Spiractinospora alimapuensis: one gene and its partner. The protein of the gene in region 2 interacts with the protein of the main gene of each other region in a pairwise test. Links are inferred from orthologs where the notes say so. Each region holds a gene or a part of one and is shown on either strand. Other genes may lie near its edges.

Evidence for each region. Proteins that work in one complex are often made in the same cells at the same time.
Region 1: the proteins of dnaE (region 2) and J4H86_RS10610 interact in binary tests that used the Escherichia coli proteins (3 or more experiments, as listed by UniProt). The link is inferred for Spiractinospora alimapuensis from one-to-one orthologs.

Annotation. Positions count from the first base shown.
Region 1 is NZ_CP072467.1:2,331,838-2,337,003, forward strand. The notes cover bases 2,357-5,166. They hold J4H86_RS10610 (pyridoxal phosphate-dependent aminotransferase), read right to left. Parts: upstream 4,428-5,166; coding sequence 3,285-4,427; downstream 2,357-3,284. Other genes in these bases: J4H86_RS10600 (transglycosylase domain-containing protein), read right to left, coding at 2,357-2,383; J4H86_RS10605 (class I SAM-dependent methyltransferase), read right to left, coding at 2,605-3,180; J4H86_RS10615 (BlaI/MecI/CopY family transcriptional regulator), read right to left, coding at 4,588-4,968. Also shown: more of J4H86_RS10600, read right to left, coding at 1-2,356. UniProt on the Escherichia coli protein: Shows aminotransferase activity with methionine and histidine as substrates, and to a lesser extent also with phenylalanine.
Region 2 is NZ_CP072467.1:1,022,022-1,030,889, forward strand. Bases 2,507-6,660 are described here. They hold dnaE (DNA polymerase III subunit alpha), read right to left. Parts: upstream 6,265-6,660; coding sequence 2,707-6,264; downstream 2,507-2,706. Other genes in these bases: J4H86_RS04810 (LolA-like protein), read right to left, coding at 6,428-6,660. Outside these bases: hisD (histidinol dehydrogenase), read right to left, coding at 1-980; J4H86_RS04795 (ferritin), read left to right, coding at 1,297-1,860; J4H86_RS04800 (hypothetical protein), read right to left, coding at 1,886-2,461; more of J4H86_RS04810, read right to left, coding at 6,661-7,267; J4H86_RS04815 (hypothetical protein), read right to left, coding at 7,366-8,082; J4H86_RS04820 (PaaI family thioesterase), read right to left, coding at 8,274-8,868. UniProt on the Escherichia coli protein: DNA polymerase III is a complex, multichain enzyme responsible for most of the replicative synthesis in bacteria. This DNA polymerase also exhibits 3' to 5' exonuclease activity. The alpha chain is the DNA polymerase catalytic subunit.

The DNA.
Region 1 (5,166 bases), 1.3 Mb from region 2 along the record:
TCGCCGGATCCACGGCGGTGAGACCGGCGCGCACGCCGTCCGGCAGGTTGTCCACCGGGACGATCTCCTCGACGGACTCCTGGGCCGCCGTCATCATGTCCTCGTCGAACGTGGTGACGATCTCGTAGGCGCCGGTGTCGAGGTCCTCCTCGGTGAGCCCGAGCGTCTCGAGCTCCGTCATGGCCTGCTGCCACATGTATCCGGTGTGGCCCGTGAGCTCCTCGTCGCGCAGCGCGGGTTGGGCGAGAGGGATCTCGGCCTCGGAGCGGCTGTCCGCCTCCAGGGTCTCCTCGTCCATCGAACCGAGCTGGACCATGTGGTCCATCACCGAGTCCCACCGGCCCTCGAGGGAGCCGAGGTTCTCCTGGTTGTCCTCGTCCACGGCGCCGAAGGTGTGCGGCTGCTGGATCGCGGCCGCCAGGTAGGCGGCCTCCTCCGTGGTGAGCTCGGAGACGTCCTTGTCGAAGTAGGCCTGGGCGGCCGCCTGGATACCGAACGCCTGACGACCCATGTAGATGGTGTTCAGGTACTGCTCGAGGATCCACTCCTTGTCCTGCTGCTGGTCCACCTTCAGCGCGATGACGATCTCCTGCAGCTTGCGGTCGATCGTCTGTTCCTGACTGAGGCCCTCGTAGTAGTTGCGCACCATCTGCTGCGTGATGGTGGACCCGCCCTGCATCTCCTCGGCTCCGGTGAAGCGGCTGGTCAGAGTGACCCACAGCGCACGACCCGTACCGCGGATGGACACACCGGGCTCGGTCCAGAAACCGTGGTCCTCCGCCGCCAGTACGGCGTCCTGTACGTGCTTGGGCACGTCGTCGAGGTCGACGGGCTGACGGTCGGTGCCCCGTTCCAGGAACTCCGTCTCGCCGTCGCTGTAGTAGAAGGTCGACCCCTGGTCCGTCGCGCCCTCCTGGGTGGCGTCGGGGACCTCGATCAACGCGTAGGCCGCGCCGAACGCGCCGAGGCCCAACAGGACGACCGCGAACACGGTGATCAGGCCGGCCCGGGTCAGCCGGAACCACAGGGGCCGCTTCTTCTTCGGTCGTTTCTTCTTCTTCGCCGCCGACTTCTTCTTGGTCGCGGAGGACCCCGATTGGAGCGCGCCCGCGGCGTGCGGCGCCACCTCCTGCGGACCGGACGGGCCGTTCGGGCCGTCCCCGCCTGGGGGAATGATCGCCGGGGGGCCACCCGGGCCGCCGGCCGGTGGTTCTCCGCCGGCGCCGTACCCCGCCGCCATTCCGGGACTCAGCGCACTGAACGTTCCCGTCGCTCCCGCACCGGTGGGGTCACCGAAGTCGGGGACCGCGGGGGCGCGGTGGGACTCGAACGGGTCGCCGCCGGACGTCTCGTCGTCGCCGGAGTAGGCCTGACCGTGGTTGTCGGCCCCGCTGACCTCGGCGTGGTCCGACGTGTCGCCGCCGGACGCGAAGGGACCGCTCGCCGCGGCCGAGGGCCCGAACGGATCGTCGTAGCCGGGCGGCGTCGTGAACGCCGACGGTGTCTCCGCCCCGAACCGCTCGGGGGGGTCGGCGTAGTCCGACCGCTCGGAGTACCCGGCGCTCTCGAAGCCGTGACCCTCGGAGGAGTGGGGGCGGTCCGAGGCCGCGTACGGCTCGTCGTAAGGGTCGCGCGTGGGGGCGTCGGGGTAGGAGAACGGCGGCTCCGTGGATTCCGCGCCGCGGTCGGGCGGGGTGAAGACGCTGGTGGACGGGCCGACGTCGGTGCCCCGATCCTCGGAGTCAGCCCACGACGGCGTGGCGTCGGACTCGAACTCCTCCACCACGGAGAACGGTTCCGTCCCCGGCCGTACGTCCTGGTCGGGGAGGTCGGCGGGGTCCGGGATGTCGTTGGCGCCGGTGTCGGTGGCGTAGTCCTCATCGCCGCCACCCGTGGACACCGCGGAGAAGTCGGGATCGGCGTCCGCGGTCGCGGCGTCGTCGTCGAGGGGACGTCCGTTCTCGTCCAGACGTAACCCGTAGTGTTCCGCGAGGTTGCGGGCCACCCGGTCCCGGAAGAAACTCCCGCTGTCGTGGAAGGCGCCGCCCCCCAGGGAGGGCTCGGCCGCGTCGGAGTCGTCGGCGAACGGTGTGGCGTCACCGCTGTCGGGGCTGGACGCGCTGTCGGTGTGGGGGGTGTCGAACGCACCGACGTCGGTGTCCGCGGGGCCCGCGTCCTCCGACGCGTCGTCGGCGAGCTCCGGCTCGTCGGCGTCGTTCACGTGGTCGGCTGACGCCGTGGACCCATCGCTCGGCCCGGACTCCGGTGAGTCCGCACCCGAGGGTATGCCGGATCGCGACTCGTCGGCGCCGGTGTCGGCACCGCTGGTCTGGTCGTCGTCAGCGGACGGGTGGGTTGGTTTTGTGCCGTCGCTGTCGTGCATCTCGCTCAGTTCCTCAGCCCCCAGAAGCCGGGACTCCCCCTATGAAGTCTCGTGAATGCTTCGTCTCATAGCGACGCGCGTGCGGCCGGAACGGACTCACCGTGGAGATCTCAGTACCGTTACGACACCGTGGGGGGACCCTAAACGACACTTCCCGAACACGATACCGCTTCCCGACGTCACCCCGAGCGGAGCATATCCGGCCCGGGTGACATCACGACTCACGGCAGTCGTTCGAGGACGCGCAGCGAACCTGTGGCACTTGTCTCCCGGAAAGCGCCGCTGGCCAGGGCGCGACAGTACACGTTGTACGGAGGGCGCCCTCCGTCGGCGGGGTCGGGGAAGACGTCGTGCAGCACCAGGGCGCCGCCCGGTGCGATGTGGGGACTCCACCCCTCGTAGTCGGTCTGGGCCGCCGTCTCGGAGTGACCGCCGTCGACGAACACCATCCCCAGCGGCGTTCCCCACAGTGCCGCGACGTCGGCGGAGGCCCCCACGACCGTGACGATCGTGTCCTCCATGCCCGCCCGGACCACCGTTCGTCGGAACGCGCCGAGCGTGTCGAGCCGGTCGATCTCGGGGTCCACCAGGGACGGGTCGTGGTACTCCCACCCCGGCTGGTGCTCCTCCGAGCCCCGGTGGTGGTCCACCGTGACGACCTTGACGCCGGCGAGGCGGGCCGCGTGCCCCAGGTACAACGTGGACTTCCCGCAGTAGGTACCGATCTCCACGATGGGCCCGACCACGGAGTACTTGGACGCCGCGTCGAACAGGGCGCGCCCTTCGTCCTCGGGCATGAAGCCACGCGTCGCGTTGACCACGTCACGCAGTGCGCGCGGCAGGACGTCGGTGGGCTCGCCATCGCGGCGGCCGACATCGGCCACGAATTCGCCGCCGGGGTTCACAGGGTCGCGCCCAGGCGGCGCACCGCTTCGTCCAGTACCTCGTCGCGCTTGCAGAACGCGAACCGGACGAGGTGCCGGCCCTCCTCCGTGTTGTCGTAGAGGACCTGTGCGGGCACACAGGCGACGCGGCTGCGTCGCGGAAGGTCGCGGGCGGCCTCGATCCCGTCGCGGTAGCCCAGGGGACGGATGTCGGCCATGACGAAGTAGGTCCCCGAGCTCCGCTGCACGGTGAAGCCGGCGTCGGCCAGACCCGCGGAGAGGCGGTCGCGTTTGTCGGCGAGCGCGCTGTTCTGGGCTTTGATCCAGTCCGCCTCGCCGGTCAGTCCTTCGGCGAGGGCGAGCTGCAGCGCGCCGTTGGCGCTGAAGGTGAGGAACTGGTTCACGGTGCGCACCGCGCGCAGCAGCGGCGACGGCCCCATGACCCATCCGGTCTTCCAACCGGTGACCGCGAAGGTCTTGCCCGCCGAGGAGATGGAGAGCGTCCGTTCGGCCATGCCGGAAAGCGTGGCGAGCGGAACATGGGGCTCATCGTCGTAGGTGAGGTACTCGTACACCTCGTCGGTCACCGCGATGACGTCGTGCCGTTGGCACAGCTCCGCGACCAGGGACAGTTCCTCGCGGGTGAACACTGTCCCGGTGGGGTTGTGCGGAGAGTTGAGCAGCACCATCCGAGTGCGCGGCCCGAAGGTGGACCGCAGCTCGTCGGGGTCGAAGGTGAACCGGCCGGTGGCGTCGGGGCGCAGGGCGACGGGCCGGCGCACGCCGCCGGCCAGCGAGATCACCGCCGGGTAGGAGTCGTACATCGGCTCGAAGACGACGACCTCGTCCCCGGGCTCGACCAGGCCGAGCACGCTGGCGGCGATTCCGGCGGTCGCGCCCACCGTCACGTAGATCTCCGTGGCGGGGTCGAGGCGCTGGCCGTACCGGGCGGCGCGTTCGGCAGCGACCGACGCGCGCAGCTCAAGGTGGCCGTCGCCCGGCGGGTACTGGTTCACCCCGTCGGTGAGGTGCCGGGCCGCGGCCTCGCGCAGCGCCTTCGGTCCGTCGGTGTCGGGGAACCCCTGGCCGAGGTTGATGGACTCGGTGGCCACGGCCAACTGCGTCATCTCGGCGAAGATGCTCTCGCCGTAGGCGCGCATCCGCGCTACTCGTAGGTCATCCACAGCACGAGCATAGGTGGACGGGTGTCGCGGCTCACGACGCGGGCGAGGGAGTGTGGACCGATCCCCGCTCACCGCCGGGTCCACTCACCCGGGGCAACCACCCCGGTGGCCGACGCCACCGACGTCGAGGGCGGCACTAAGGGGTCGCCCGTCGCGGACGCGGGAGGCCGTGCAGGGCTCGGCTGATGAGGCGTCGCTGTTCCTCGGAACACCGCTCGATGAACCGCGTCATCGCGGTGCTGGGGTCGTCGCTTCCGTCCAGGACCTCCAGCATGAGCCGCGCCGTGTGGTCGCCGCGGTCCTCCTGTGGCCAGTACCGCCAGGCCCGTCCCGACTTCTCCCGGTGCAGCATCCCCTTGTGGAACAGGATGTTGGTGACCGTCATCACCGTCGTGTAGGCGACCTCGCGGTCGTAGAACATGCTCGCGCGGATGTCCCGAACAATGAGCGGTTGCTCGGCACGCCACAGCGCGTCCATGATCGCGAACTCGAGTTCGCCGAATCCCTGCTGAACCACTCCGTGTCCACCTCCGCGGCGCCATCGTAGGAAGGCGGCATCGACTGCGAGGAATTTCACCGACATGCGTACCGTTTGGCGTCGCACACACCCGAATCAGCGGCCTGGGGCACCTGTGGCCGTGGTTTCGTCGGCCCCGTGGCCGGGAGGGGCCACCGATACGGCGCCCGCGCACCGACCGCGTCACCGCGCGTGGAC
Region 2 (8,868 bases):
TAGGCGTCCACGACCCGCAGCCCCTGGTCGACGTCGCCCACGAGCAGGATCCCGGACTGGGGTCCGTTCAGGGCCGCGGTGATCCGCGCGGCGTGGCGTTCGGTGGGGACGCGGCGGCGCAGCTCGACCTCGACCGCGTCGGCGAGGGCCACGGAGTCGGTCACCAGGACCGACGCGGCGTCCTCGCTGTGTTCGGCCTGGCTGATGAGGTCGGCGGCCACGAATCGGGGGTCGGCGGTGTCGTCGGCGAGAACCGCGATCTCGGTGGGGCCCGCCTCGGCGTCGATGCCGATCCGTCCCTTGAGCAGCCGTTTGGCGGCGGTCACGTAGATGTTGCCGGGCCCGGTGACGAGGTCGGCGGGGGCGCACTCGCCGGCCCCGTAGGCGAACATGGCGACGGCCTGGGCCCCGCCCACCGCGTAGACCTCCTCGACGCCCAGCAGGGCGCAGGCGGCGAGCACGGTGGGGTGCACTCCGCCATCGAACTCCGCCTGGGGTGGTGAGGCGACGGCCAGCGAGGCGACACCGGCCTCCTGGGCCGGCACGACGTTCATCACGACGCTGGAGGGCAGCGCGGTGACGCCCCCGGGCACGTAGAGTCCGACGCGTTCGACCGGGACCCAGCGTTCGGTGACGGTCCCACCGGCCGTGACCTGGGTGACGTGGTCGCTGGGGTGTTGGTCCCGGTGGACCTGGCGGGCGCGCCGGATCGACTCCTCCAGCGCGGCGCGCACCGCGGGCTCTTCCTGGCGCAGCGCGGCGCGGATGTCCTCGGTCGGTACCCGCAGATGCGGGGGGCGGACCCCGTCGAACCGCTCGGCGAGGTCGAAGAGTGCCTCCTCGCCGCGCTTCTCCACGTCGGCGCAGATGGGACGGACGAGGTCCAGCGCCGCGGCGACGTCCAGTTCCGCGCGTGGCAGCAGGCCTCGCGGGTCGCGTGGGTCGTCGCGCAGGTCCGTTCGGGAAATGGTGAGGTCCACGGGGCCATTGTATGAGCGTGTGACCCTGGGCCGGGCCGCCCCACGCGAGTTCGCGGGCGCGGCCCGGCCCGTCTCCTCCCTCTCGTCTCTTTCCTCCTCTGGGGGTGGCCCGCCGCGCTCCCCGCCGACCCGTCGCACGCGCCTGCGTTGGCCCGGACCGCCGGCCGGTTCGCCACGCTCGCGAGCCGATGGCGAGGAAAGGCTCAACTAACTTTGGGAAGCCTTATCAATTGACGAAAGAAAAGGCTTGCCTTAGTGATGGAAATCGCGGATATCCCATTCGACGTCGCAATTTTCGGGGGGTAGCCTCATTGGTATGAGCACAACGACGGAAACCCAGACGACGGAACTCACAAAATTCCAGCGACTCTTGATTGACCAGGTGGGACACGAGTTCGCGGCCTCGCAGCAATACGTCGCGATCGCGGTGTGGCTGGACCGGTTGGAGCTGCCGCAACTCGCGGGCTTCTTTTACCGACAGGCACTCGAGGAACGCGACCACGCGATGATGATCGTGCGGCATCTCGTGGACCACGACATTCCCGCGGCAATTCCCGGGAGCGGGCCGGTCCGCAACGATTTCTCCGAGGTGGGTGAGGTCGTGGAGCTGGCGCTCGCGCAGGAGCGCGAGGTGACCCAGCAGTTCTACGCGCTGGTCGACGCCGCCCGGGAGGCGCGGGACCACCAGGGCGAGCAGTTCCTGCACTGGTTCCTGCGGGAACAGACCGAGGAGGTCGCCACGATGTCAACGCTGGTGACCGTGGTGCGCCGCGCCCAGGGCAGCCTGTTCCACGTGGAGGAGTTCGTCGCCCGCGAGCTGACGGCGGCCGAGGCCGAGTCGGGGCCGACGCCGGAGACGGCGGGTCCGGCGGTCTCGTGACCGGCCGCGCCGGCGCGGCCGAGCGCTACTCGGTGTCGGAGCGGGGGCCGCTGGTGACCGGCGGGCGGCTCCCGCGGTGGTGACCGAGGTCCCGACGGATGATGCTGACCGCGTCGAACACCCCGTACTGCAGGACCGCGGTGAAGGGCCACAGCAGCAACGCGCCGTAGGCGCGTAGCTCCATCGCGACCGGAACGGTGTCTCCTTCCCCCGCGTCCGCCATGGCCCGCGCCACTGTTCCGGCGTCCAGCGCGAGGCCGGTGCGCCACGCGAGCACGGCTGCCAGGCCCGTCCCGAGCGTCACGCCGACGAGGCCCGCGAGTCGCAGGTCCGTCCCGGAGGCGGCGCTGGCTCGGTACTGCGCGAGATAGGCGAGAATCCCGCACACCAAGCCGACGACGGCGCCCAGCACACTGAAGTACGCCTCGTCGAGGAAGAGCAGTGTGGTCGGTTCGGGGGGTTGGAGTTCGCCGCCCGGCCCCACCGTGGTCTCGTCCCGTGGGACGATCCACCACCACAGGATTCCGACGAGCGGGCCGAGAACGGCGGCGGCCACGGCCGTCGCGCCGCCGAGGACCAGGTGTCGCCTCAGGCCTCCCACACGCACCTCATCGTGTCGTCACCGGCGCCCTGGCGCTCGACGTCGTCTCCGGCCCGTGTCGACGGTGTCCGCGACGGACGCGCCACCGTCCCCGCGTCGTACCGCACACCGACCACCTGACCCCCCGTACCCACGCAGCCGCTCCCCCGTCGTGGCGTCCCACCGTGCGCCCCTCGCCATCCACCCGCCGGTCTCCCGGCGGGTGACGAACGACACCGGTGTCCCTCCGACGCGTCCCGGCCCACTCAGTATCGCACCGCGTCCGCTCCGAGCAGGCTCTTGATCTCACCGGAGAACTCGGTTCCGTACCGGATGGGGAAGTCGTCCAGGGCGAGGATCCACGACCGCGCCGGGGAGTCCACGCGCAGCCGCACGGGAGTGTCGCCACGGTTCTCCCGGAGCACCTGCTTGAGGTCGGCGACGAGGTCCGGAGTGATCTTTCGCTGGGGCAGGGTGAGGAGCAGCGGCGGTTCTCCCTCCTCGATGTGGGAGACGTCCAGCGGTGCGAGCTCGGAGGCGAACATGCTGAAGGTGCCGTCGCGTTCGTTCACCCGGCCCTTGACCGTGACCGCGTTGTCCTCGAGGAGTTCGTGGGTGTAGAGCGGATAGGCCTTGGGGAAGAACAGGACCTCCACCGAGGCGTCGAGGTCCTCGACGGTGGCGATGGCCCACGGGTTTCCGGCCTTGTTGGTGCGCCGCTCGACCTTGGAGATCATGCCGGCGATGCGGACCTCGCCCTCTCGGACCTCGCCGGCCACGAGTTGCGCGATCGGGATGTCGGAGGAACGGGCCAGGACCCGCTCGGCGCCGGCCAGCGGGTGGCTGGACACGTAGAGGCCGAGCATCTCGCGTTCCAGCGCGAGTTTCTCCTTGCGGTTCCACTCCGAGGCGTCGAAGTCGAGGTCGAGCCCGAGCGGCGCCGCGGGTTCCTCAGTGTCCTCCGCCGCGCCGAAGAGGTCGAACTGGCCGATGGCCTCCTGGCGCTTGGTGGAGGTGACCGCGTCCACGGCCGCCTCGTGGCGCAGGTAGAGACCGCGGCGGGTGTGCTGCAACTCGTCGAATCCGCCGGCCTTGATCAGGGACTCCACCACGCGCTTGTTGCAGGCCGCGATCTCCACCTTGCTGAGGAAGTCGGGGAAGGAGCTGAACTTGCCCTTGTCATTGCGGGTCTTGACGATCGAGTGCACGACGTTGGCGCCCACGTTGCGCACCGCGCCCAGGCCGAAGCGAACGTCTCGTCCGACCGGAGTGAAACGCAGGCCGGAGTCGTTGACGTCGGGGGGGAGCACCTTGATGCCCATGCGGCGGCATTCGGCGAGGTAGACCGCCATCTTGTCCTTGTCGTCGCCCACGGAGGTGAGCAGCGCGGCCATGTAGGCGGCGGGGTGGTTGGCCTTGAGGTAGGCGGTACGGAAGGACAGGATCGCGTACCCGGCGGCGTGGGACTTGTTGAAGGCGTAGCCGGAGAACGGGAGCATGACCTCCCACAGGGTGCGGATCGCGTCCTCGGAGAAGCCGTTGTCGAGCATCCCCTGGTGGAAGTTCTCGTACTCCTTCTCCAGGACCTCCGCCTTCTTCTTGCCCATGGCGCGACGCATCAGGTCGGCGCCGCCGAGGCTGTAGCCGGCGAGCTGCTGGGCGATCGCCATGATCTGCTCCTGGTAGACCAGCAGGTGGTAGGTCTCGCGCAGGATCGGGTCGAGGGCGTCGTGCAGCTCCGGGTGGATCGGGGTGACGTCCTGGCGCCCGTTGGACCGGTCGGCGTAGTCGTTGTGGGCGTTGGCCGCCATGGGGCCGGGCCGGTAGAGGGCGTTGACGGCGATGATGTCGGTGAAGGCGCTGGGCTCCATGCGTCGCAGCAGGGCCCGCATCGCGGTGCCGTCCAGTTGGAACACGCCCAGGGTGTCGCCGCGGGAGAGCAGCTCGTAGGTCTTGGGGTCGTCGGACCCGATCTGGGTCCAGTCGATGTCGACGCCCTCGTTGGCCTTCACGTTCTGGATGGCGTCGTCGATGATGGTGAGGTTGCGCAACCCCAGGAAGTCCATCTTCAACAACCCCATGTCCTCGCACTGCGGGTAGGGGAAGCCGGTGATGATGGCACCGTCGGTGTCGCGCATGTGGACCGGGATCACGTCGATGACCGGATCGGCGGACAGGATCACACCAGCGGCGTGCACACCGGTGCCGCGGGTCAGTCCCTCCAGACCGGTCGCGGTGTCCATGACCGTCTTGACATCGGGCTCCGACTCGATCATCTGCCGGAGTTCGGTGGCCTCGACGTAGCGCTCGTGGTTCTCGTCGTGCACGGCGGAGAGCGGGATCTCCTTGCCGAGCACGGCCGGCGGGAACGCCTTGGTGATCTTGTCCCCGAGCGCGTAGGGGAAGCCGAGGATGCGGGTGGAGTCCTTGACGGCCGCCTTCGCCTTGATCGTGCCGAAGGTGAGGATCTGGGCGACCCGCTCCTCACCGTAGAGCTCGGTGACGTAGCGGATCATGTCGGCGCGCTTACGCTCGTCGAAGTCCAGGTCGATATCGGGCATCGACACGCGTTCGGGGTTGAGGAACCGCTCGAACAGCAGACCGTGCTCGAGCGGGTCAAGGTCGGTGATCCCCAGCACGAAGGCCACCATGGAACCGGCGGCGGACCCACGTCCGGGACCCAGCGCGATCCCGTTGCGGCGGGCGTACTGGCAGATGTCGGCGACGACGAGGAAGTACGCCGGGAAACCCATCTCGTTGATGATGCCGAGTTCGTAGTCGACGCGCTCGCGGACGTCGTCACCCGCGCCGGAGGGGTACCGGTTGTCGACCCCCTCGTAGGCCTTGCGGCGCAGCCACGTCTCCTGCGTCTCCCCGTCGGGGACCGGGAACCGGGGCATCCTGTCTCGGTGGGCGAAGATCTCGTCGTAGACGCCGGCCTGGACGCGTTCGGCGATCTCGAGGGTGTTGACGCAGCCGCGCGCCCACTCGTCGAAGTTGTTCAGGGACCGCATCTCGTCGGCGGACTTCAGGAAGTAGCCGGAACCGTTGAACCTGAACCGGTTCGGGTCGTCGAGGTTCTTGCCGACACCGACGGCGAGGAGCGCGTCGTGCGCCGATGACTGGCTCTCGTAGACGTAGTGGGAGTCGTTGGTGACCAGAGGGGGGATGTCCAGCCGGCGCCCCACCTCCAGCAGCCCGTCGCGGACCTCGCGCTCGATCGGTACCCCGTGGTCCATCAGTTCCAGGTAGACGTTCTGCTTGCCGAAGATCTCCTGGAGGCGACCGGCGTAGGCCACCGCCTCGTCCTGCTGTCCCAGTCGGAGTCGGGTCTGGACGCCGCCGGAGGGGCATCCGGTGCTGACGATGATGCCCTCGCTGTACTGGCTCATCAGGTCCAGGTCCATGCGGGGCTTCATGTAGTAGCCCTCGATGGAGGCCAGCGAGGAGAGCTTGAACAGGTTGCGTAGGCCGACGGCGTTCTCGGCCATCATCGTCATGTGGAGGTAGCGGCCGCCGCCGGAAATGTCCTTGCCGCCCTCGGCGGACTCGTCCCCTTTGTCGCCGCGCCCCCAGTAGACGCGCTTCTTGTGGAAGCGCGACTCCGGCGCCACGTAGGCCTCGATGCCGATGATCGGCTTCACGTTGGAGTTCTTGGACTGCTGCCAGAACTCGTAGGCGCCGAACATGTTCCCGTGGTCGGTCATCGCCACCGCGGGCATCCCCAGCCGCTCCGCCTCCGCGAACAGCGGTTTGAGCTTGGCGGCGCCGTCCAGCATCGAGAACTCGGTGTGCACGTGCAGGTGAGCGAAGGAGTCGGCCATGGCGGGCTGCTTTCCAGGGGTGGGGCGGAAGGGTCACTCGTGACACCGAAGCCTACGACTGTCACGGCCCGGGAGCATCCACCACGGCGCCGGGTGTTCGAAACGTCACCGGGGCGGCCCGGCCTCGTGGGTCGGGCCGCCCCGGATTCGCGTTCGGTGCGGGTCAGAACTCCACGTCGGGGGCGTCCGGGAGGTCGGAGACGTCGGGGACGTCGGGGACGTCGGGAATGTCCGTGAGGTCGCCGAGGTCCTGGATCTGGTCCTCGGTGGGGTACTCGATGGTCAGGTCCTCGCCGAAGTCGCGGAACTCGAAGACCGTCTCGGTCGCGTCCCCCATGGTGTTCACGAGGCGGCGCGGCAGGCCGTCGTCGTCGATGAAGACCTCGAAGTCCACCGCGTCGACCCCGGCGTCGCCGTAGACCTGGCGGGCCGCCTCCGCGAGCTCGGCGTTGTCGACGTGCTCCAGCGCCTCCTCGGTGCTGTAGGAGCCCGCGTACCCGGTCGTCGCGACCCCGTCGATCTCCTCGGAGCCGATCTCCTCGACGTCGTTGGCGGCCAGCAGCTTCTCCACCTCGGAGGCGGGATCCTGCGTGGCGAGGTCGGCGCCCAGCTCCGCCGCGTCCATCCGCACCCACTCGGAGCCGCCGAAGCCCGCGCCGGACATGAGGATCTCCGAGCCCCGCAGCAGGACGGAGCTCTCGGCGCCGGCCTCCGCGACGGTGAGTCGCATGGTGGGTTCGGGGTCACCGACGTACTCGATGTCGGAGGACGACTCCACACTGACACCCTCGAGCTCCCCCGACATGGTCATGGTCGCCCGGTAGCTGTCCGCGGAACCGGCGTTGTTCACCGCGTCGGCGACGAACGCCATCGGGCCGCCCCCGCCTCCCCCGTCGTCCGCGGCGCCCGAGCTGTCGGGCTCGGAGTCCCCGCCCGAGCATCCAACGGTCGTCATCAGGACCGCGGCCCCCATGGCGACGACCCCCGCGTATCGCTGGTTCATTGTGGTTTCTCTCCATGTCTCACTGATGGCTTGGTGACGCCTATGAGACTCACGCCGGCACGGATCGGTTCCCCCCGACCTCACAGACCGTGCTGTGGTCAGGGTGTCAGCCGGAACGAGTCGATGATCGTCGCCGCGGCCTCGCTGTCCTCCATCAGGTCCTGGGGACCGATGAGGATGAGGGAGTGGATGCGTTCCCCGTCGTTGGTGGCGAGCTGGACGCGCGTCAGCTTGCCCTCGGGGGATCCGTCGACGAGTCGGGTGAGTTCGTCGGGGGTGTAGACGCCCTCGGAGTAGGCGGCGTCCAGGCCGCCGGCGCCCTCCCCCGGGACCTCTTCCAGGGTGACCTGCTCGTAGTCCTCGTGTTCCTCGTCGCGGGAGCTCTCCACCGACGTCAGTACCTCGATCGCGGGGATCGGCGCGTCGTCGAAGGGTTGGGTACGCACGTAGGTGAGTTCGAAGGCGGCGTCGCCGGGTCCGACGAAGTCCAGCGTCACGGAGTCGATCTCGTCGGGGTCGGCGAACTCGTCCTCCGGGGGCCGCTCCTGGGCCTCCCAGCCGGCCGGGATCTGGAACGTCGCGTGCTCGTTGTGGAAGGTGTCGAGACCGAGCTCGTCCAGGGCGACGGGAGCCTCTCCACTGGCGTCCACCGCGACGGCCTCGTTCTCCGGGCCACCGAGGAAACCGCGCAGCGGGTTGTCCAGGGCGAACAACGCGACCCCCGCGAAGACGATGGCGAGGGTCAGCCCGACGGCGAGGGCGACGAAGACCCGCCGGCGCCCGCGCGGGCGCTCCGGACGCGGCGCGGTGGCCATTCCTACCCCCGGGAGAGTCGATCAGCGCGAAAAGGACGTGCGTAGGCTACCGTCGCGCCCCGCGACGACCAACCCCTGGCCTCGCGTTCCGGGCACCGCGAACCCGGGCGACCTCCCCACGGCCCCGCGCCACAACGCCCCCGTCCGCGGCGATGGCCCCCGCTCATCGCCGGAGGACGGGGACGCGTCGGTCAGGATTCCAGCGGTGGCCAGATCCGGACCATGATCGCGGTCGTCTCCGCGGTGGTCTGGCCGTTGGCGCGGATCTCCCCGGTGACGTGGATCTTGCGGCCCTCCACGGAGTCGATCCGCGCCGCGACCTCGAGGGGCATGTTCACGGGAGTGGGGACCCGGTAGTCGACCTCGAGTCGTCCCGTCATCACCACCGAGCCCGTCTGCCACGCGGCCTCCCCCACGGCCTGGTCGAGCAGTGCCGCGACCCAGCCCCCGTGGACGCATCCGGGCGGCCCCTCGTAGGCGTCGTTCAGGGTGACGGTGCCCTCGACCCCGTCGGTGACCGAGGACAACCGGAGTGGTGGGGCGAGCGGGTTCGCCGGCCCGGTGACCCCGTTTCCGAGGGTGTTGAACCGGACGAGCCCGTTCTCCTCGCTGCGGACCAGCGGCCCGCTCTCGCGACGCTGGGCATTCAGGCGGCGGGTGGCCTCGTGCACGAGGTCGCCGACCGCGGTGAGCTCGGCGCTGGGGACGTCGGTACGGACGGTGGCCGCGACCAGGCCCCGGATCTGGTCGACGAGCCCGGCGAGTTCGGCGGGGAGGTCGTCGTTG